Regions from separate parts of the Ruegeria sp. HKCCA6837 genome, predicted to be linked through region 4. Evidence: riboswitches for the same ligand, from Rfam matches in the RefSeq annotation. Region 4 holds a riboswitch; each other region holds the start of a gene.

Region 1 (5,571 bases), on a different contig from region 4:
CGGCACAAGGGTTGTCCCGCCGGTCGGAGAGGTCTTTCAAACCACGCGGACGTCGTGCAAGCCGTCTGTCTCGGTAACCGAGCAGCAGATCGATTTCAGGGTTCTTGGATGGTCGTAGTCCCAGGGACGGCCGCGATGCATCGTTGCGCGCTCGTCCCAGATCAATACATCGCCGACGGACCATTGGTGCGAATAGAGGTATTCGGGCTGCGTGCAAAACGCGATGGCTTCGTCCAGTAGGGACTGACTTTCTTCATGCCCCATGCCTTCGATGGCAAAAGCGTGCGAGGCGATGAACAGGGCTTCTTCTCCGGTTACCGGGTTCGGCCAAATCGCGCGCCATGGGCGATCTGGCCATCGCGTCATTTTTGGCAGCGCAGCGAGGTCGGCTGAAATTTTTGAACGGGAATGCGACAACCGGTGCCAGATGATGGCGTCCCTAAGAACGGATTTCAGACGATCTGGCATATCCGCCCAAGCGGCGCGGGTCGATGCGATCTCGGTTTCGCCGCCGGATGGCGGGACGACTTTTGCCGTCAGAATATTGATCAGCGCCGGCGTCGGCAGGAACGTGCTGTCTGTGTGCCACAACATGTTGGCCTGCAAATCCAACAGGCGCAGATCGTCTTTCGCACGCAGCCCATCCTTGGTTTTGTTTGTCAGTTCGGGAAGCTGAAACTCAACATCGCGACCCGCTGCCATGGCTTTACGGTTTTCCAATGGCCCAAAAAGTTCGGCAAGGCGAATGTGGTCCGCATCAGATATCGATTGGGCCGGAAACAAAAGCACAGAGCGGGTTTCGAATGCGCGCCGGATTTCCGGAAAGTAACGCTGTTTGGTAACGTCGCGCAAATCTAGGTCGTGAACGACCAATCCGAAACGTGGGTGCAGTGGTGATGTTCGCATGAAATCCCTCCCTGACATCATGGAAGGGTGTACCTGTTTGAAGGGTCGATCTGCTTCGTTTGCGACACGGGATCGAGCGCTTTCGGGTCAGTCTTCTTCGAACGGGTCCCACTCATCTTCAACTTCAGGAAGCGCTTCGGTCTCGACCTGGGCGGCGCGTTGTTCCGGCGTCTCGATCTTTGTGATCTTTGCCTTGGGGAATTGCGCCAGCACCGCCTGAACCAGAGGATGCTTTTCAGCTTCGGCCTTCAAGGCCAGCTCGGCCTCATCTCGCACTTCGGCAATTGTCGGCGTATCCCCGTTCGAGACGATCGAGACAGCCCACCGGTTTCCGGTCCAGCGTTGCAGGGCAGAGCCCAGCCGGGGCGCAAGGTCTGTCGGTGCATTCGTGGCTGGGGTGAACTCGATCCGACCGGGCTGATAAGACACAAGTCGCACGCCGTTTTCCACTTCAACCAGAAGCTTCACGTCGCGGTTGGCGCGGATCAGTTCGACCACGTGCTCAAAGGTCGGGTACCGGGCCAGGGCCGTCTGAGCATCCTGTGCCAATGCGGCAACCGGCGCGCCGCTTGAACCACGTGGGGCCGAGGCGTATGTGGATGCGGGGGTGGCGCTGGCCTGCGCGGGTGTTGCACCCTGCCGAGACATCAAGGTGCCGCCGCTAGGTCCACCTGCCGGAGGCGGCGGGGCGTCCTGCAGCCGTTTGACCAGTTCTTCAGGGCTGGGCAGATCAGCAACATGGGTCAGGCGGATAACGGCCATCTCAGCGGCCATCATGGCATTGGGCGCGGCCGAGACTTCTTCGAGCGCTTTCAGCAACATCTGCCACATCCGGGTCAGAACGCGCATCGGCAGGGCCTCTGCCATGTGCTGGCCACGGCTCCGTTCGTCCGGAGAAACGGTTGGGTCTTCGGCGGCGTCTGGCGTGATCTTCACGACGGACACCCAATGTGTGATCTCAGCCAGATCGCGCAAGACAGCCAATGGGTCAGCACCTTCTGCGTATTGGCCGCTGAGTTCTGTCAGTGCGCCTGCGGCGTCGCCCCGCAGGATCATGTCCATGAGGTCCAGAACGCGGCCACGGTCCGCAAGGCCCAGCATTGCGCGAACCTGTTCGGCAGTGGTTTCACCCGCCCCGTGCGATATCGCCTGGTCCAGCAGCGAGGTTGCATCCCTTGCAGACCCTTCCGCGGAGCGCGTGATCAGCGCCAGCGCATCTTCTGCGATCTCAGCGCCTTCCGCTGACGCGATCTTTTGCAGAAGGCCGATCATATCCTCGGGTTCGATCCGGCGCAGGTCAAAGCGCTGGCAGCGGGACAGAACTGTGACCGGCACCTTGCGGATTTCAGTGGTTGCAAAGATGAACTTCACATGCTCGGGCGGTTCCTCAAGCGTCTTGAGCAGCGCGTTGAAAGCGCTGGTCGAGAGCATGTGGACCTCATCGATGATGTATATCTTGTAACGCGCGCTGGCGGCGCGATAGCGGACACTGTCGATAATCTCGCGAATATCGTTCACGCCAGTTCGGCTGGCGGCGTCCATCTCCATCACATCGACGTGGCGGCCTTCCATGATCGCCACGCAGTGTTCGCATTGGCCGCAAGGTTCGGTCGTCGGGCCGCCATTACCGTCGGGCCCGATACAGTTCATACCCTTGGCGATGATCCGTGCGGTGGTGGTTTTTCCGGTGCCGCGAATGCCGGTCATGATGAAAGCCTGCGCAATTCGGTCCGCTTCGAACGCGTTTTTCAGGGTGCGCACCATGGCATCCTGACCCACCAGATCGGCAAAGGTTTCCGGGCGATATTTGCGGGCGAGAACCTGATAGGCGGGGCTGGGCGTGTCGGTCATGTTTTCTCGGTCGGATTCGGTGCTTCGGCTCAGCGTAGTGGCCGCTGCCTTCCGCGTCCACCGCGAGGCGCGATGATTTTTGATTTAGATTCTGACCGGATTCGCACTAAGCTGGTCCAACAAAATTTATGGTGCATTTTCGTTAAGAGTTCTTGGTGGAGGACACTGGTTCATGTCGCAACTGGTTATCTATGCCCTGCAAGTCGCGGGGGGTACACTTGCCCTGACATCGATGCCCGGACGGGGCGGGGATTATGAAAGGGATCTGGATACGATTGCCGCATGGAAGCCGGGGCTGGTTGTTTCAATGACAACGGACGTCGAGATGCTCCAAAACGGGGCGCAGGAATTCGGCAGCGATATTCAAGGCCGCGCCAGCCGGTGGGTGCATCTGCCGATCGAAGACTTTGGCGCCCCTACGCCTGCAGTTGAAGAGGCGTGGCCCTCGATCAGCGCTGCCGCCCGGCACGCTTTGACGGGCGGAGGGCGGGTGCTGGTGCACTGTCGGGGCGGCTGCGGCAGGTCTGGAATGGTTGTCCTGCGGCTGATGATCGAATGCGGCGAACAGCCAGACAAAGCACTGGAGCGTTTGCGAGCCCTGCGGCCCTGTGCCGTGGAAACTGATGCCCAGTTGGCCTGGGCAGCACAGAATTTTCAGGCTCAAGTCGTATAGTCTTAGGCCGAAATCTGTTCAGGCGCGTGCACGGGTTTGCGAGGCCGCAGCTTTGCAACCTCGATCATCGCGCAGGGTGGGTCTGTAATGATGCCGGATGGCAAGGCGCTGAACGTGTTTCCAAAGATCAGATCGGCGTAAGCGTTCAGGTCCTGCGGCTCTGCTTCAGGCTGTGTATCGCAAAAGATGCGAATTCTGTCTGATTGCGCTCGGAAAGTTGCGTGGCATCCTTGCGTGCAATGTGACAATTCACTGCCACCTTCAAACTCGAACCCGTCGCTTGTGGCGGCTGTGGCCTGCTTCATCGCCTCGGAAATTGAGCGTGCCAGCCGCGCCAGGGCAGGGCAGGTTTTGCCCGTCCGCTGACACACCGTTGCACTGTATTCATGCGTCTTCGTCTTCCAGATCATCCTGCGCCCTCCGCGCGTGGTGGGCAGGAGAGTTGGGTCAGGTGGGACGGCAACGTGCTGTCAGGACCTGCCCGGACACCCCGCCCGAGTTTCGGTTTCAGTTCCGATGGCAGGTCTCCTGACTTGCGGGTCATGGCTTTGCCGACCTTCCCAGCCCTAGGGGCCAGTGGTGTTTTGGCATCGCTCACCGCTTACAGTTGCGGGGGCAGTCGCGGATTTGGTTTGCGCCCGGATGACCAGACTGAACCGCACCGTGTTCCCTTTTCATCCCGACCCCTTGTGGGGGACAGGAACCATCACACAATCGCTAGCGTCTGATCCGGTTCCGAGTCAAGCTGATCTTTTACCCCGACGTGTGGTCATGCTGGATGGGGGGAACGTTCCTCTTTAGTGTTTAAAATATTGAAGCCAAGCAATTCAGTTTTTCAGTGCAGGGTCAGGGATCATGTTGGACGCAGAGCAGACGGTGTTGGCTGAAGATTTCCTTTTCCCATCCGGGTCCACGACCCTTGCAGCACGGTTGTACCGACCGCTGTCAGAGCCTGAAACCGTGGTTGTGCTGAATAGTGCAACGGGTGTGCCGCGCGACTATTATCGCCACTTCGCACAGTGGCTAGCGGCCGAGCGGGGTATGGCGTGTCTGACCTATGACTACCGGGATTTCGGGCATTCTCTGACCGGCCGTATGAAGGATGCGCGTGCAACAATGGCGGATTGGGCTTTGATCGACATGCCAGCGGCGCGGGCGGAAATGCGCAGGCGTTATCCTGATGCGCAGCAATGGACCATTGGTCATTCCGTTGGTGCGATGCTGGGGCCTGTTCAGCCCGACATCGACCAAATCGATCGGATGATTTGCGTGTGTTCGGGGCTCGTAACCCTCAGTGATCACCCATGGCCTTACCGTGGATTGGCCGGTGTTTTCTGGTATGGACACGCACCGGTACTGGTCAAAGCACTTGGCTATCTGCCGGGAAATGCGATCGGGTTTGGTGCGGACTTGCCGGGCTCGGTCTACTGGCAATGGCGCGAATGGTGCACGGCTCCTTTGAATTATGTACCTGAAATCGGACAAAACCTTCCTGAGGCGCGTTGGGACGGCTCCGGTAGACCCGTGGATTTGTTCACTTTCGAGGACGACCAGATGGTCCCGCCCGAAGCTGTCTGGCGGCTTGCCGACCTTTATGGCGCCGAGGCTAAGCGGCACCTGCTTAGGTCTGATGACTTCGGATTGTCAGAGATTGGCCATATCGGAGCTTTTGCTCGGCGTAATGCGGCAGTTTGGCCGAGCCTGATCGCGTGATCAGGCTCGACTTTTGAATTACCGAGTATTTTTTGCTTAACGCCCTTTATGCAGTTTTCGATCCTTCATGACACCCCGCACCATCTTACCGAACGCTTTGTCCCGTGCCCGGGATTGGGCGACGGTTTCCGAGTTGCGCTGATCTTCGCGCCGAAGCTTTCGCCATCGATCCAAGCGGGCAGGGTCAAGCACGCCTTGTTTGATCGCCCGCTGTACAGCACAGCCTGGTTCGGATTCGTGCTGACAATCTGAAAAACGGCAGTTCAGGCCAAGTTCGGCGAGGTCCGAGAACACCTCGTCGATACCGTCCTGAGCTTCAAGCAGACGCAATGCGCGCATTCCAGGCGTATCAATCAGCCAGCCGCCGTTGCGCATCCGGTGTAACGCGCGCGCCGTGGTTGTGTGCCGACCGCGAGCGTCGTTCTCGC
Region 2 (5,571 bases), on a different contig from region 4:
AAATATCTGGACGAATTGTGGAATACATAGCCTTTACCTTCGAGATGGGGGTCGTTTGCGCCCTTCTCGCTTTCACTGTTTTCCTGTTTGTGTCCGAGATCGTCAGAATTGATCTTTCCGCAATATTGGTTTTGGTTCTTGTCGGCTTGCTAAGCTACGCGCCCGGCCTTGAGAATCTGGCGGATGTGCCGCGTCTGTTTGATGGATTCGCGTCAAACGCAGTTATCTCGATCATTGCGGTCATGATTGTTGGCGCTGGACTGGACAAAACTGGCATCATGAACAAGGTTGCGGCTGCTATTTTGAAATATGGCGGCAAGTCGGAAAACCGGGTTCTGCCGATCATATCCGGAACCGTTGGCGTCATTTCGTCTTTCATGCAGAACGTGGGCGCGGCCGCATTGTTTCTGCCGGTTGTCAGCCGGATATCCTCGCGATCTGGAATACCTCTGTCGCGCCTGCTTATGCCGATGGGGTTCTGTGCGATTCTGGGCGGCACGATGACGATGGTGGGGTCTTCACCGCTGATCCTGCTTAATGATCTGATCCAGACAGCAAATGACGGATTGCCGGACTCTCAGAAAATGCAACCGTTCGGATTGTTCTCGGTAACGCCGATCGGTGCGGTATTGATCCTGACCGGCATCGGGTATTTTCTGTTGCTGGGGCGCTGGGTTCTTCCCGAAGCGGAAGGGGAAGACAACACTGGCACCGGTCAGGGCACACAGGAGTATTTGCAGAGGGTCTACGGGCTAAAGGCAGATGTATTCGAAGTTGTTGTGCCCGCGGAAAGCCCGCTGGTGGGAAAAATTCTTGCCGATATCAACCACGAGAGCCACCTGTACATCATTTCAACTTTCTATCGCGGTAAAACCTCGATGGTTCAGGTCCTGACCGCAGAAATCGCAGCCCCTTGTCGGCTGGCTATTGTCGGACGACGTTCAGAGGTTCAGGAATTTGCCACGAAATACGGTTTGACCGTTCTTCCTGATCTGGACATTTTTGTTGAAGAGTTCGCACCCACCAATGCTGGCGTGGCCGAAGTGGTTATCACCCCGGACAGCAAACTGATCGGGAAATGCCCGCGTGAGCTTTTGTTCCGCAAGACTTATGGCATGTCGCTGCTTGCCATTCACCGAGGGGAAGAAACGCTCAGCCACGTTGAGACTGAAGATCACGAATCCACTCAGATAGGGCTTGAAAAGTTCCATGCCGGGGACATGCTTGTTGCGCATACCCGTTGGGACAACCTTATGCGGATCACGCGCGATCCCGATTTCGTTGTGGTGACAACCGATTTTCCACAGGACGAACTGAGGCCGCAGAAGGTCGGGTGGGCCCTTGCCTTTTTTGCCATTTCATTGTCCCTGATCCTGTTCACGGACGTGCGCCTATCGCTGTGTCTTCTGACCGGGGCAGCCGGAATGATGTTGACCCGTGTGCTTAGCGTGGATGAGGCCTATCGTGCCGTTGGATGGAACACCGTCTTCCTGCTCGCCTGCCTCATACCTTTGGGACAGGCCGTGCAGAACACCGGCACAGCCGCATGGATCGCACAGCAAATCATGGTCATTCTTGACGGCTGGCCACTTTGGTCGCTTCAAGCAGGCATTGCCGTTCTGGCAACAGCGTTTTCATTGGTCATGTCGAACGTTGGCGCCACCGTTCTGCTCGTACCACTGGCCGTATCAATTGCCGTGGCTGCAGGAGGCAACCCAGCAGTCTTTGCACTCACAGTCGCCATATCAACCTCGAACAGCTTCATCATCCCGACCCATCAGGTCAACGCACTGATCATGGGTCCGGCCGGGTACAAGGTCATGGATTTCGTACGCTCGGGCGGCATTATGACTGCTTTGTTTTTGATCGTTTCGTTGGTGATGATCAACGTCCTGTACTAGCGTGGCAATCGGGGCCGGATTTCTGGGCTGGCCACCCCGATTGCCGATGACATGTCGTTAGAAAGCTTAGGCTGGACCTTTACGCCGGACCTCGCCCTTGCGGAACAACTTCGTAACCAGGCTCTTCCGGTTCATCATCTTCCATCTCCGGCGGGAAACCGGGGGCTGTGATGTCCAGGCCTGTCGCCTCTTCCAGTCGTTTGATGATATTCGGCGACAGCTCGCGATCCCCATACCGGGCAATGCCATCTTCAAAAATCTTGATCATGACCGGGTTCATTTCCAGAGGCACCCCGGCGCGGTCAGCGACCTCTTGAAACAGACCAATGTCCTTTTTCACCAAGTCCATAGTGAAAGAAATATCGCGCGATCCGTTCAGGATGACCTGACTTTCCGTTTCATGCACAAAGGACGTGCCGGACGAAATTTTTATCGCCTCGTATGTTGTGTTCAGATCCATCCCGGCAGCCTTTGCCGTGACCAGCGCTTCGGCGCAGGTGATCAGGTTGGCCGTGGCCAGATAGTTGGTCATCACCTTCAGAACCGAGGCAGAGCCCAATTCACCTGTGTGCAAAACACGCCGCCCCATGGTGGTCAGAAACGGCAGAATTCGCTCAAAAGTCGTACGATCACATCCCGCGAAGATCGAGATATTGCCGGTGGCGGCCCGATGGCACCCGCCCGAAACCGGGCAGTCCACTGCCGCGCCTCCGCGTTCGATCACCTCGGCTCCCAAACGCTTGACCTCGGTCTCATCGGTTGTCGACATCTCCATCCAGATTTTGCCGGGGCTCACTTCGGGCAGCATCTCTTGCATGACCGCATCTGATGCCGCAGGCGATGGCAAGCAGGTGATGACGGCATCGCAATCGCACATCAACTGTGCCGGGCCTTCGGCTGCCTTTGCGCCAAGGGCGACGAACTCGGCCACCAGATCCGCGTTCAGATCATGCACTGTCAGATCAATCCCGTTTCGCAGCAAGGAACCCGAAAGCTTGCCGCCAACGTTTCCCAACCCGATGAATCCTACTTTCATATGTCGCCTCTCCCTGCTGGCTTGTACCCGTCATGCGATCACGGATTTATCTGACCATTCATGCCGCCCAACGACAACCACAGGTCGCTTTTCACACCCACACCCTGATGTTACGCGCAACGCGCTTGACAAGCGGGCCAGCGGTGCCGCATGACCCATTCGTTGGTGTCGGCAAGAGCCGATGAAAAGGGAATGCGTCAACGGATCTTTCGCCAAACGCAGCCGCCCCCGCGACCGTGACCGGAGAGGGTGCCCAATGCCACTGGCCAAGGCCGGGAAGGCGGGACATCCGACAGAGGACCCTAACGTACCAGGTCTCTGACATCCGCAAGCCGGGAGACCTGCCAGCACCCGAAGTTGAAACCGGGCGGGGTGTTCCGGTGTCGGGTCCATGTTGCGACACGTGGCCCGCTTGAAACCCCGTCCCCCGCGAAGAGGATTTGGGGGGATGAGAGACATGACTGAGACCACACCGGTCGAGCTTCTGGTCTGCACGACCTGCCGCCGCGGGCTGGCTGTCGAAGACGAAGCGCAGCGCCCCGGCACTTTGCTGCATCAAGCATTGGAACAGGCCGAATTGCCCGACGGCATTACACTGAAACCTGTCGAATGCCTGTCAAATTGCGATCAGGGCTGTTCAATCGTGCTGCGCGGCGGTCCCGATCGCTGGACCTTCGTTTACGAGAACCTGAACGAAGTGGACCATGTCGATGTGATCATCGACGGCGCGACCAAGTATCTGGCTACCGAAGATGGCCTGGTGAAATGGCGCGAACGCCCTGAACATTTCCGCAAAAACTGCGCCTCGCGCATTCCCCCGATTGGAGCCTGACATGTCGAATCTCGAAAAACTTCCCGTCACCGTGATCACCGGCTTTCTGGGCTCGGGCAAAACAACGCTGGTCAAACACCTGATACAGAACCCGCAGGGCAAACGTCTGGCCGTTGTGGTCAACGAGTTTGGCGACGTGGGCGTGGATGGCGACATCCTGAAATCCTGCGCCATCCCGGATTGTCCGGCGGAAAACATCATGGAACTGGCGAACGGTTGCATCTGCTGCACAGTGGCTGACGACTTCATCCCAACCATCGAAGCCCTGATGGCGCTGGAACCGCGCCCCGAGCATATCCTGATCGAAACCTCCGGCCTCGCCCTGCCCAAGCCGCTGTTGAAAGCATTCGACTGGCCGGACATTCGTTCGAAGATCACTGTCGATGGCGTGATCGCTCTGGCCGATGCCGAGGCCGTTGCCGCCGGTCGCTTTGCCCCGAATGTCGAAGCTGTGGACGCCCAGCGCATGGCCGACGACTCGATCGACCACGAAACGCCCCTGTCCGAAGTGTTCGAGGATCAGATCTCGTGCGCCGACATCATCCTGTTGACCAAGCCTGATCTTGCAGGGCCCGAAGGTGTAGCCAAGGCCAAGGAAGTCATCGCCACCGAAGCCCCACGCCCCCTGCCTGTTGTCGAAGTCGCCGAGGGCGTCGTGGATGTCCGCGTTGTACTGGGTCTGGAAGCCGCAGCCGAAGACGACATGGATGCGCGCCCGTCGCACCACGACGGTCATCACGATCACGAACATGACGATTTTGAAAGCATCATCGTTGAGTTGCCGGAACAAACCGATCCGGCCGATCTGGTCGCCAAGATCGAACGTCTGGCGACCGAGCTGAACATCCTGCGTGTCAAAGGTTATGCCGCCGTTCAGGGCAAACCGATGCGCCTGCTGGTTCAGGCTGTGGGCGCACGGGTCCGTCACCAATATGACCGCCCATGGGGACCAGAGGAAGAGCGCCGTTCGCGTCTGGTGGTCATTGCCGAGCATGACGATATCAAAGAGGCCGAAATCCGCGAAATCCTTGCAGGCGTCACCGAGGCTGCCGAGTAACCCATGCACGTCGTCTTCCGCGAAAGCCACGGGCTCGAGGAAACCGAGACCCCAACCGATCTGGGCCAAAGCCCGGCGGATTTGGTTGTCTTGTCCTTCTCGGACAGCGACCTCGGCGCTTTCGCGGCGGGTTGGCATCGTGGCGGCGGAACCGAGGGGCGAATGCCGACGCTTCGATTGGCCAATTTGACCGCCCTCAAACACCCTCTGTCCGTCGACACCTATGTCGAGCAGACGTTGGACGGCGCCAAGGGCATTCTAATCCGCCTGATTGGCGGCGTGCCTTACTGGTCCTACGGCTTGCAGCAGGTTCTGGCGCTGGCGCAGGCTAAGGGTATCGCGCTTGCCGTTCTGCCTGCGGATGGGCGCGAAGATACGCGGCTGGATGACTATTCCACCCTGCCCGTCTCAACGCTGCGCCGTTTGGCCCATCTGTGCGACACAGGTGGAGAGGTCGCAGCGCAAGCCGCATTGGCCCAGATGTCCTTGGCAGCAGGGCTTTATGCCGGGCCGGTGATGGGCGCAAAGACTCTGCCTGAATGCGGGGCATGGTGCCCGGATCGTGGTGTAATCCCAGCGGATACCGCGTTCGAAGGCGGCGCGAAACGTATCGTCGTCACGTTTTACCGCGCCTACCTGACGTCGGCCGACACTGCTCCAGTCGCAGCTCTGATCCGCAGCTTGCGCGCACGCGGATTTGCCGCAGTGGGCCTGTTCGCACCTTCGCTCAAAGCGCCAACAGCGG
Region 3 (5,571 bases), 190 kb from region 4:
TTGCCCTGGTTCAAGCGTAAGCGAGGCGCCGTCCAGTACGGGTGCTTGACCGGGATAGGCGAAATGAATGTCTTCCAGCTTGAGGATCGTCATGCGAAATCCAGACAAAGAAGCCCAATGCACACTATGCATAGAGTCGCCGCAAACACGTAGTCGCGCAGGGTCAGGTTAAATTCCTGCAGCAAGAGAAGCCGTCCAGAGAATCCTCGGCATTTCATCGCTGCTAAGATTCGCTCGGACCGTTCGATGGCGCGGACCAACATCATGCCAACCAGATAGCCAAAGCTGCGATACGTGTGCCAATTAGTGCCCGGTCGAAACCCACGGACCTTCATCGCCGCGCGCAGGCGCATATATTCCTCGCGTAAAACTTCGATGTAGCGAATGGTAAACATCAGAAGGTGGACGAGTGCTTCGGGACAGCGCAGTTTATACAACGCGTGGCCAAGCGTAACCGGTTCCATCGTTCCAACCAGAACCATCAGGGACAATATGACGGCGTTAGCTGTCAGCGCAATCTCAGTGGCTTTCCAAAGGCCTTGCCAACTGGCCGGAAACCCAAATAAGTTGAACATCGCATCCCCGGGCGTGGTAAATGGCAAAAGTACCAACATGAAGATGATAAAGCTGTCCATCATCGCCATACGTTTGAGCGTTCGGCGAATGGGCAGGCGAGACATCAGCAGCACTCCGATAGAAACAGCCAATGCCGCAATCAGCCCTGGAATGGTGCTGAGCGAGACCGTGACAATGGAAAAAACACTCGCCACCACGATCCGCATCCGAGGATCCAAGCCTTGGATCACCCCAAAGGATGCACCCGTACCAGTCTCGGCCAATGTCTTGGCCTGGGGTTCCAGGGCGTGGGCCATCAGGAGGTCATCTTCTTGCGTGCGGCGATGTAAAAGCCGATTCCGAACAAACCAATGATGTAACCAATGCCACCCAGGATCGTTTGCAGATCGTTGTGTTCACGATAGGAGGCAATCTCGCGTCGCAGCGGGCGGGTTTCGTCTCGGACCGCCTGAGCAATTGCGGCGCGTTCTTCGTTCGTCAATGATGCGACAGTCACCTGCGTCCCACCTTCCTTAGGGGCAATCATTGCGGCAGTTTCGACCACGTCAGCTTCAACACCCATTATCGCCGCGACATCGGCAGCAGGCATGGTGACTTCTGCCACATGCCCCGCGCCCAAGTCTGCTTTGAACGTGTGTTCTACCGGGTTGGTCGGGGTGTAAAGGAAGAAACCATCTGTATCGGTCAGTGTTCGTCCCAACTCAGCACCATCGGGCCCGTACACGATGACTTTTTGGTTTTGCGCCATATCGCCGTTTGAAAAGCCCAATTCGCCTTCGATTGCATCGCCTGCAGGAAAGACCCCTGCGATAACTTTGTGGGCCAGCGCAGGAAGCGGCATCAGTGACAACGCAATAACAACGAGCAGTTGCCTCATGCCGATGCGCCTTTGTAAAAGAGTTCTGGTTTAACCTGACGAGCCAGTAAAATGGCGAACCCGGTCAGAACCGCTTCGACGGCCATGACAGGGACGTGAGCAAATAACACAAGCTTCGCAGCCGGCAGGAATTCGTCGCCCGACAGCGCCAGCGATACTGCGACAAAAGCCGTCGTAGCTGCGATTGAGAAAGCGCCGCCTATGCCGCCCCAAACTGCTCCTTGAACAGGCGTGCCCTTGGCGATCAGACGACCGAAGATTATCCATGTAAGCACCGCCGGAAGGGCGATGTTGACTGTGTTGATCCCAAGCACTGTCAGTCCTCCAAAGCCGAAGAACACAGCCTGAAGCAGCAAGCCAACAAAAAGCGCCGGAAAGGCCGCCCAGCCGAGCAAAAGCCCGGCCAGACCGTTCAGGATCAAATGCACAGAGGACGGGCCGATCGGAACATGGATCAGTGAGGCGACAAAAAAGCTGGCTGACAACACCCCCGCAGTGGGAATGCGATCTAGGTCCAGCGATTTCAGCCCCATGGCGATCCCGCCTGCTGCCGCGATTGCGCCGCCAATCACAACAGGGTTCGAAAGGGCTCCGTCCACAATATGCATATGGGTTACTCCAGATCCCAGGCGCGGATCCAGATCACAGCGTCCTGACTTAGTTCTTTGCCTTCATGTTCGGTCTTCGGGCCCGAACCCAACGCGGCGAAACCCCAGTAGCCTGCTTTTGGCACGCCAAAGGTGAAATAGCCGTTCTCGTTCGAAATCGCGACCAGTGCGCCGCCTGGCAATGGGGAAGCAGTTGCGTTTTTTGCGCCGTTTCCGGCCAAGTCGGGTTCCGCGGCCATGTATTCGATTTCAATCTCTACGCCAGCCACTGGGTTGCCCTCGCTCAGCACACGTCCCGTGAAGGTCGAGCCAGCGATGATGTTATAGGGCTTGTTCAGCGGCAGAATTTCTGTGGCCAGACCTTGCGGCTGGTCCCAGTCGGTGGGCAGCTCGTTTCGGTTCAGATACGCCTTGGTGATCTGCTGGATATAGATATCCTCAGATTCCTCATAATAAGGCGCAGGTACCGTTACCACGACGTAATCGCCGGAACGTTTCACTGGAACCGAGCCCAAAAAGGCCTTGGCCGTGTTCTCGGGGCCTTCGAAGGTGGTTTCTTGCAACGTACCCAACAAATCGGTCTTTTCGCCGTTGTGGATCACATAAAATTCTTCTGGCTTTTCGAGGGTCATTACATGCCCGGCTTCAAAGGGATGCCAGAAGACCAACTTGACCGGAACGTCGCCGGGACGATCAATCATGGTATCTTGGGTGTATTCCAGCAGGAAATGAGCCTGGGCAATAGCAGGCAATGCAATGGCAGCTGTTGCCGCCAACAAAAAGTGTTTCACAAACAAGCCCTTCTCAAGTCGCGCCTTCCCCGGCACGCATTGGTTTTTGACATAGGGGAATGCGAAACCATTTGCCCAAATAGGCAAACAGTTTCGGCGCACACCCCGTCGCCGACGATCAACGCCCCTTCTGAGGGCGCATGTTCGGCAGGTCTCCTGACTTGCGGGTCAAAACGCTTGGCTGGCCTTCCCGGGCATATCCCAGTGGCACGATCAGCCGCGCTCGCCGCTTACAGTTGCGGGGGCAGTTGCAGAATTGGCGAAGAAAAAGCCGCACTGCATTCCCTATTGCCTCCGGGTGAGTCCCCGGAACCGAACATGGTGCGTTGATGGCAGAAAAACTTGTACACGGTCAACTCTCGTTTGCGGCATCGCTTAGGGAAATACCGAATTTCAGCAAGGTATATAATTCGCTTTTTTGCGGTACTGTGCATGGAGGTTGTCATTGCTATAGCCTGCCAATCGGTGCGGTGACCACAGAGTTGAAGTCGAAGCATCAGTATTCCGACTTATGAAACCCGAATTTTTCAAACCGCACAAAAATAGATTTTTCCGTTGCCGAAACCGGTTTCGGAACCACAAAATGATGGAATGACAGCGAATCTCAACACGCGACAGCGACAAATCCGTTCCCGGCGCGCCTCGGCGACTGGACGGGTGAAGCTTGATGAACTGGCCGATCAACTCGGCCTTTCGAAAAGCACGGTGTCGCGGGCATTGAATGGGTATTCCGACATCTCAGAATCAACGCGAAAGCGGGTTGAGGTGACGGCGCGCAAGATGGGGTATCGCCCGCTCAGCCACGCTCAGGCCATCCGAACGGGGCGCGTGCGTGCCATTGCAATGGTCATCAACAGTGAAGAACCGGATCGGCACAATCCGTTTTTCCAAGACTTTCTGGCAGGGGCTTGTGAAGCTGCCAGTGCGTCTGACTGGACGATGACAATTTCGACCGCGAAGTCGAAACAGGATATGCTGAACATGCTGGGCCGTTTGGTTGAAGAACGTAAGGCCGACGGATTTATACTGCCGCGAACCGAAGTCGATGATGCGCGCGTTGGATACCTGAAGGACTTGCAGGTGCCGTTCATCCTTTACGGGCGGACTGGCTATGGTCAGGTCGGGTTTCAGGACGATACGTCGTGGTTTGATATTTCCGGGGAAACAGCCTTGAGCGACGCGGTCGAACGTCTGGCCCGTTTTGGTCACAGCCGTATCGGGTTTGTCGGCAGTGATCCAAAGTTCAACTACAGCCACCTGCGTCGGGATGGCTATGTCGACGGGCTTAGGGACGCAGGATTGCCAGTTGATCCCGAATTGATACGCGAAGGGGCCCGCACCCGCGAAGAAGGGGCCGCTGAAGCGCGCGCTTTATTGCGTCTTCCTGTCCCGCCGACCGCGATTGTATTTGCGACAGACCAAGCGGCACTGGGAAGCTACTCTGTCTGCGCAGAATTTGGCCTTGAGATCGGGCGCGATGTCTCGGTTCTTGGATATGACGGGGTCCCGGAATGCCAATACGCCAGCCCCGGGCTAACGACGTTCAGCGTCGACTCTAAACGGGCAGGTGAACGCCTTGCTACGATGCTGATACGTCAGACCCGAGGAGAAGAGCCCGCAACTTTGCGCGAGCTCAGTCAGGCGGTGCTGATTGAACGCGACTCTGACGGACCGCCGCTGCTGACCTCGAACGAGTTGGCGAAAAAAATCAAACGATCCATGGAAGACAATCGGGGAGGAAACCGACCATGAAACTTACACCAAAAGCAGCCAAGCTGATGCTCGGCTCTTCGTTGGCACTGGCGCTGACGGCCATGTCGGTACAGGCGGACACGATCCGTTTCTGGACGACCGAAGAGCAGCCCGAGCGTCTGGCGAAACAACAGGAAATGGCCGACCAGTTCAAGGCTGAGACCGGAACAACCGTTGAGGTGATCCCTGTCACAGAAACAGATTTGGGCACCCGCGCAACCGCAGCCTTTGCCGCAGGTGACTTGCCAGATGTGGTCTACCACCCGTTGCAGTACGCCCTGCCGTGGGCCGAAGCTGGCATTCTGGACACCGAAGCTGCGACCGAAGTGATCGAAGAACTGGGCGCTGATACTTTCGCTCCGGGTGCTTTGGGCATGGCGGCGTTCAATGGTGAAACCGCCTCGGTTCCGGTGGACGGCTGGACGCAAATGGTTGTGTACCGGAAGGACCTTTTTGAAGAGGCCGGTCTGGAAGCGCCTGACAGTTTTGCAGATATTCAGGCCGCACTTGAGGCGCTGCATAACCCGCCAGAAATGTATGGTTTTGTTTCGGCCACCAAAGTTGACGAGAACTTCATGAGTCAGGTGCTGGAGCACGTATTCCTGGCAAACGGCGTCAGCCCGGTTGGCCCCGATGGCTTCCAGCCGCTTGATGAGGCCAAGACCACCGAGGTTTTGGATTTCTACAAGGCCATTTCCAAAGCCTCGCCTCCGGGTGAACTTTTCTGGAAGCAATCGCGTGAGCTGTATTTCGACGGTAAAGCCGCGATGATCATCTGGTCGCCCTTCATTCTTGATGAACTGGCCGGTCTGCGGGACAGCGCCCCGCCGACCATCAACGATGACCCGACCTCTCGCGATCTGGCCAGCAAGACTGGTATCGTTACCAAACTGTCCGGCCCGTCGAACCCCGATGGCGCGGCCTGGGGTGATGTGCGGTATTTCGGTATCACCAACGATGCGGACAC
Region 4 (5,571 bases):
GAATGATCTTGTGCTGCGGGGAAGCCCTGATTGATATGATCGCCGAGCCGACAGTTTCCGGTGCGCACGGCTTTGTTCCACATACTGGCGGGGCGATCCTGAATACAGCAGTCGCCATGGGGCGTCTGGGCGTACCTGTGGGGATGTTGACGGGCATTTCAACGGACATGTTCGGTCAGCAGTTGATCACCGCATTAAACGCCAGTCACGTTGATACATCGCATGTAATCGTCTCGGATCGCCCCAGCACGCTTGCCTTTGTTCAACTTCAAGATGGGCACGCAACCTACAGCTTTGTCGATGAAAACACGGCTGGGCGTATGTTGACGCCGGAAGATATGCCAGATCAGCTTCCAGCGGTTTCTGCTTTGTATCTAGGGGGTATTAGTGTGGCGTGTGAGCCCTGCGCGGATGCCTACGCGTCATTGTTGAAGCGTCATGGTGGCGAACGTGCGGTGATGCTGGATCCGAACATCCGTCCGGGCTTCATCGAGGATCAGACCCGGTTCCGAACACGCCTGAACCACATGATTGCGCAATCCGATATCGTCAAAGTTTCCGACGAGGATCTGGACTGGATCATTCCCGGTTCCGAGCCCGAGTCGGCGAAAGCCGCGTTGTTGTTGCAGGCCGGGCCAACGGCCCTGATAGTGACCCGGGGCGGTGATGGCGCACATGGGTATCTGGCAGATGGATCAAAGGTTTCGGTGCCGGTGAAACCGGTGCAGGTCGTAGACACGATCGGTGCCGGCGATACGTTCAATGCCGGTGTGCTCACCGCACTCAGCCGTGCTGAGCAACTGACCAAACAAGGCCTGCGAAACCTGACCCCAGAAGCGTTGCGCGCGGCCATGGGACTGGGAGCCGAAGTCGCAGCTGTAACCGTATCCCGTGCCGGGGCTGAGCCGCCCTGGGCGCATGAGCTTTAATTCTTGGAAAAACCAATGAAACGATCCGAAATTAACCGCATCAAGTCCGAAGCGCAGGCTTTCATACAATCCTTTGGAGCCGTGTTACCACCTTTTGCCGATTGGTCGCCCGATCAGATGCGAAGTCCTGTAGCTGAAACCATCCGCAGTCGGGGGCTGGGCTGGGACATCACCGATTACGCTCAGGGCCGGTTTGATGAACTCGGCCTGTTCCTCTTCACTCTGCGCAATGGTGAGGTGAATGATCTGAAATCAGGTCGCGGGATGTTGTATGCGGAAAAATTGCTGATCTCGAAAGATAAACAACTGTCTCCGATGCATCGTCACATCGTAAAGGCCGAGGACATCATCAATCGCGGCGGGGGTGATCTGGTGCTGGAGATTTACGCATCTGACCCTGACGGGGGCATCGACCGGGACACGCCAGTGACGGTACCCAGCGATGCCTGCCCTGCTACGTTGCAACCAGGTGAGCATTTGCGGCTGAAACCGGGGCAAAGCGTGACCCTGATGCCGGGTGTCTGGCACGCATTCTGGGCAGAACACGGCGATTGCCTAATAGGCGAGGTTTCGACCGTGAATGATGACCGTACGGACAATGTCTTCGAAGATCCCATCCCTCGGTTTTCACAGATCGAGGAAGATGCAGCGCCGGACTTCTTGTTGGTTTCCGACTACTGACATCAACAAGGCTAGAACCGGCCAACGTGAATGTGTGCCGCGCCCAGATGTTTTGGATCGGCTCGACTGCTTCTCCTTCTTGACAAGTCCAGCACCGCCAGCCTAGCTGAGTTGGATGGTTCCGAAAGGGATGAAAATGGGAATACGGTGCGGCGCTGTATTGCGCCAAGTCCGTGACTGCCCCCGCAACTGTAAGCGGAGAGCGACGCCACTGCGCCACTGACCCCGAAAGGGTTGGGAAGGTGGGCCAAGCTTTGACCCGCAAGTCAGGAGACCTGCCATCCGATGTTTAACCAACCCGGGGCGGGGCGTCCTGGAAGGAGGCTTTGATGGCACGGTTTTCGCGTGTTTCCATTTTTGGCACCTTCTGTCCGCGCTTGGTTTCAAGCAGAGCGGACAATGCAACAGGTGACTGATAGCTTTATCCTCAACCCCAATACCTATTGTGCTGTGGCCTCGCGAAAAGATCGCGATTCTCAAAACAGTAATGTTATAACATTGTATTGTAGTTTGATCAGCGGTAACCGGTGCGCACAATGACGAAAACTGCAGATCATTTCCTACTTGTATGCACGACATGCACAGGCGCGATGTCCACCGATCAAGTGAGTGGCGCATTGGCGCGAAAACTGCCCGAAGGGTTTGCAATCCGGGAGGTCGCGTGCATGGCGGGCTGCGACCGGCCAACCACCGTCGGTTTTCAGGCACCGGGCAAGGCGCAGTATTTGTTTGGTGACATCGTTTCGGAACAGGATCTGGATGCAGTGGTGGAATTCGCCGGGCAATATCAGCTCAGTTCCGATGGTTGGACAAACGCAACTGACCGCCCACTAACACTGTTCACCAAAACCTTGTCGCGCATGCCTGCCTTGCCATCGCAGAGGCCGTCATGAGTTTCCTGGCTGTCGAAAACCTAGAATACTATGCCTTGAACGGTGATGTGCTGCTTCAGGATGTGTCCTTTGGCTTGGAAGAAGGATCAATTCTGGCGATTGCGGGACCGAATGGGGCTGGGAAGACTACGCTGCTCAAGCTGCTTTGCGGAATCGAACGTATTGCGCTGGGTGATGTGCAGATAAAAGGTCAAAGCCTGCGCACCTTGTCGGCCCATGAACGCGCGCGGACGATCGCTGTGGTTGGCCAACAGGAAATGCCGGATAGTCGGTTGCGATTGCACGACTATGTTGCACTTGGCCAAATTCCGATCAAGGCTGACAAGTCCGCGTCTGAACACAGGGAAGATCTTGACCGGGTTTTGGAAACAACGGGTTTAATGCACCTTTCCCGCAAACCTATGGGTCAGCTATCGGGGGGTGAGAGGCAACGGGCGCATATCGCACGTGCGCTGGCTCAAAACCCGTCTCTGTTGTTTCTGGACGAACCGACCAATCACCTAGACCCGGATGCCAAGGGGCACATGTTGTCTTTGGTCGCTGAATTGGGCGTGACGGTTGTCATGATCGTCCACGATCTGGTCATGATCCCGGAATTTGCCACACATGTGGCATTGATGAAGTCAACACGCCTGACAGGGTTTGGCCCTGTCAACGATGTTCTGACAACGGATCGTGTCCGCGATACATTTGGAGTGGATTATCTGTGTTTCCAGCATGAGGGCCGCATGATCCCTGCTCTGGATATTCGAAAACGTAAACTGTCATCATAACAGGAGCTTACAATGATGCGGAAACTCTGGCCTGTGGCTTTGTTCACTGGCCTGGCAAGCGGCGCAGCCGCGGATGCCATTACAGTGGACAATTGCGGCGAGCCACTGGTTTTTGAAACAACGCCAGAACGGCTCGTTGTTCACGACATGAACATGACTGACATGGCGTTTGCTTTGGGTCTGCAAGACAAGATCGTCGGCCTGACCGGCATCACAGGCTGGTACAAGACCAGCCCGGATTTTGACGCACAGCGCGGTGACATCCCCGAGTTGGCTCCGAAATATCCTAAAGTTGAAAACCTTGTCTCTGTCGAACCCGATATGTTTTTCGCTGGTTGGTATTACGGAATGCAGCCAGGTGGCGAAGTGACCCCAGACACGCTGGAACCCTTTGGCATCAAGACCATGGTCTTGACCGAAAGCTGCGTGCACCTGAACAAAGACCGCCCCGAAGCCAGCATGGATCTGCTGTTTGACGACGTCCTGCGTTTGGGTCAGGTGATGGGCGTCGAAGCCAAGGCGGAAGATCTTGTTTCGGGCTGGAAAGACCAGTTGGAGGCCATTGAGGCAAAAACCGCTGATCTGGCAAAACCTCGTGTTTTCCTGCTGGACGGGCCGGCAGATGCGCCTTTTACCGCAGGTAAATTCGCCATCCCGGACGCCATGATTGCCGCTGCGGGGGGTGTAAACGTCACACATGACATGGATACCAGCTGGGGTCGCACCTCATGGGAAACCGTGGCAGCCGCAAACCCGGAATTCCTGGTGCTACTGGACTATCAAACAGGAAATGGTGCAGAAGATACCTTCCAGTTTCTGAAAGATCATCCTGTCATGTCACAAACCGATGCAGTCAAGAACGCGCGCTGGATCGGCCTGCGTTACGAGGAATTGACACCCGGACCGGCAAATATTGAAGCCATTGAAAAGATGGCCAATGCGATGCATCCGGAGACCAACTGACATGGTCCATTTGGGCCGATCGATCTTGCTGGGGGCGGTCATTCTGACCGCCCTTTTGCTGCTGTCTACGATCTATGGCACAACCTCGATCCCAATGGCCGAGGTCTTTACCGCCATTGGCTTGGGGACCGGCCTGACAGAAGGTGAAATGTCCCCGGTGCATCGGATCGTTTTCGACCTTCGCCTCCCCCGAGCCTTGTTCGCCGCTGTGATCGGCGCAGGGCTGGGGGTAGTTGGCGTGGTTTTGCAAACAACCACGCGCAACGATCTGGCCGATCCGTTCCTTTTTGGCCTGTCCTCGGGCGCGGCGGCTGGGGCCGTTCTTGTCATAACGGTCACTGGCGATGTGCTGGGGGTCTGGACCCTGCCTTTGGCGGCTTTTTGCGGGGGGCTTATAGCCTCTGGCATTGTTCTGGCTCTGGTTCAGGGTTTGCGCACAAGTGCGCCGGAAAAGCTGATCCTGGCCGGTTTGGCTGTGTCTTTCCTGTTTTCCGCGATCACAAATTATTTGATCTTCTCCGGCGACAGTCGTGCGGCCCATTCGGTTATCTTCTGGATGCTGGGCGGATTGGGTCTTGCCCGATGGCAGACTTTTCCACTGGTCCTGACCGGGCTTGCCCTAATCCTGAGCTACGCGCTTTATCGCAGCCGCTGGCTGGATGCCCTTTTGACCGGAGATTTCACTGCATCGTCGCTGGGAATTCCCGTCCAAGGCCTTCGATTCCGAATGTTCTTTGTGGCTGCGTTGGCTACGGCCAGCTTTGTGTCCGTGGCTGGTGTCATAGGTTTTGTTGGACTGATGGTGCCTCATATTGCGCGCGGCATTGCTGGTACGCTGCACCGAAACCTGCTGATTACCTCGGCCATCGTAGGGGCGATTCTGCTGACACTGTCGGATATTCTGTCCCGGCTGCTCCTGGCCCCACAGGAACTGCCCGTGGGTATCGTGACAACGTCTATCGGGTCTCTTTTTGTTTTCCTGTACCTGTTCAAATCCGCGCGTGGTGACTGACCTCAGACACCGACCTGCGTGTCCGATCCATGCGACAAGAGCTCTTGCACCAAAGGGTTCGGGAACCGGCGTTTGAACGTGATCGCGTGGAAGTTTTCCTTGATTTTCGGGTGCTCTTGCGCCTCGACCAGACGACCCGAATTCAACTCATCCTGAACAACGATCGGAGCCACCAGAGCCAGCCCGATATCCTCCCGTGCAAGCAGCCGCATCATCGCCATGTCGTCCACCTCGGCCGCCACCTGAGGGCGCACCGACATGCGGCTGGCCATGGCGTCAAAGGCCGTGCGGACACTGTTGTTCGTTGTGGGCAGGATGAA

What was found. Region 4 has a riboswitch for cobalamin ahead of GOV91_RS08475 (DUF1636 domain-containing protein). Riboswitches for the same ligand answer to the same signal wherever they lie in the genome.
Region 1: linked by a shared signal. The riboswitch ahead of GOV91_RS14515 (hypothetical protein) and the one ahead of GOV91_RS08475 (DUF1636 domain-containing protein) in region 4 are both predicted to bind cobalamin.
Region 2: linked by a shared signal. The riboswitch ahead of GOV91_RS18035 (DUF1636 domain-containing protein) and the one ahead of GOV91_RS08475 (DUF1636 domain-containing protein) in region 4 are both predicted to bind cobalamin.
Region 3: linked by a shared signal. The riboswitch ahead of GOV91_RS07700 (DUF4198 domain-containing protein) and the one ahead of GOV91_RS08475 (DUF1636 domain-containing protein) in region 4 are both predicted to bind cobalamin.

Annotation. Positions count from the first base shown of each region.
Region 1 is NZ_WQGD01000010.1:50,826-56,396, reverse strand. It holds gene GOV91_RS14530 (TauD/TfdA family dioxygenase) at 37-906, opposite strand; gene GOV91_RS14525 (DNA polymerase III subunit gamma/tau) at 994-2,757, opposite strand; gene GOV91_RS14520 (protein-tyrosine phosphatase family protein) at 2,930-3,430, shown strand; gene GOV91_RS14515 (hypothetical protein) at 3,433-3,840, opposite strand; cobalamin riboswitch at 3,931-4,153, opposite strand; gene GOV91_RS14510 (hypothetical protein) at 4,286-5,143, shown strand; gene rsgA (ribosome small subunit-dependent GTPase A) at 5,180-5,571, opposite strand, start outside.
Region 2 is NZ_WQGD01000015.1:84,284-89,854, reverse strand. It holds gene GOV91_RS18045 (SLC13 family permease) at 45-1,901, shown strand; gene GOV91_RS18040 (NAD(P)-dependent oxidoreductase) at 1,981-2,937, opposite strand; cobalamin riboswitch at 3,084-3,301, shown strand; gene GOV91_RS18035 (DUF1636 domain-containing protein) at 3,395-3,769, shown strand; gene cobW (cobalamin biosynthesis protein CobW) at 3,771-4,826, shown strand; gene cobN (cobaltochelatase subunit CobN) at 4,830-5,571, shown strand, end outside.
Region 3 is NZ_WQGD01000004.1:6,627-12,197, forward strand. It holds gene GOV91_RS07680 (energy-coupling factor ABC transporter ATP-binding protein) at 1-93, opposite strand, end outside; gene cbiQ (cobalt ECF transporter T component CbiQ) at 90-872, opposite strand; gene GOV91_RS07690 (cobalt ABC transporter permease) at 872-1,453, opposite strand; gene cbiM (cobalt transporter CbiM) at 1,450-2,061, opposite strand; gene GOV91_RS07700 (DUF4198 domain-containing protein) at 2,067-2,852, opposite strand; cobalamin riboswitch at 2,981-3,184, opposite strand; gene GOV91_RS07705 (LacI family DNA-binding transcriptional regulator) at 3,444-4,604, shown strand; gene GOV91_RS07710 (ABC transporter substrate-binding protein) at 4,601-5,571, shown strand, end outside.
Region 4 is NZ_WQGD01000004.1:193,059-198,629, forward strand. It holds gene GOV91_RS08465 (carbohydrate kinase) at 3-929, shown strand; gene GOV91_RS08470 (D-lyxose/D-mannose family sugar isomerase) at 945-1,610, shown strand; cobalamin riboswitch at 1,710-1,908, shown strand; gene GOV91_RS08475 (DUF1636 domain-containing protein) at 2,147-2,503, shown strand; gene GOV91_RS08480 (ABC transporter ATP-binding protein) at 2,500-3,276, shown strand; gene GOV91_RS08485 (ABC transporter substrate-binding protein) at 3,289-4,239, shown strand; gene GOV91_RS08490 (iron ABC transporter permease) at 4,241-5,251, shown strand; gene GOV91_RS08495 (LysR family transcriptional regulator) at 5,254-5,571, opposite strand, start outside.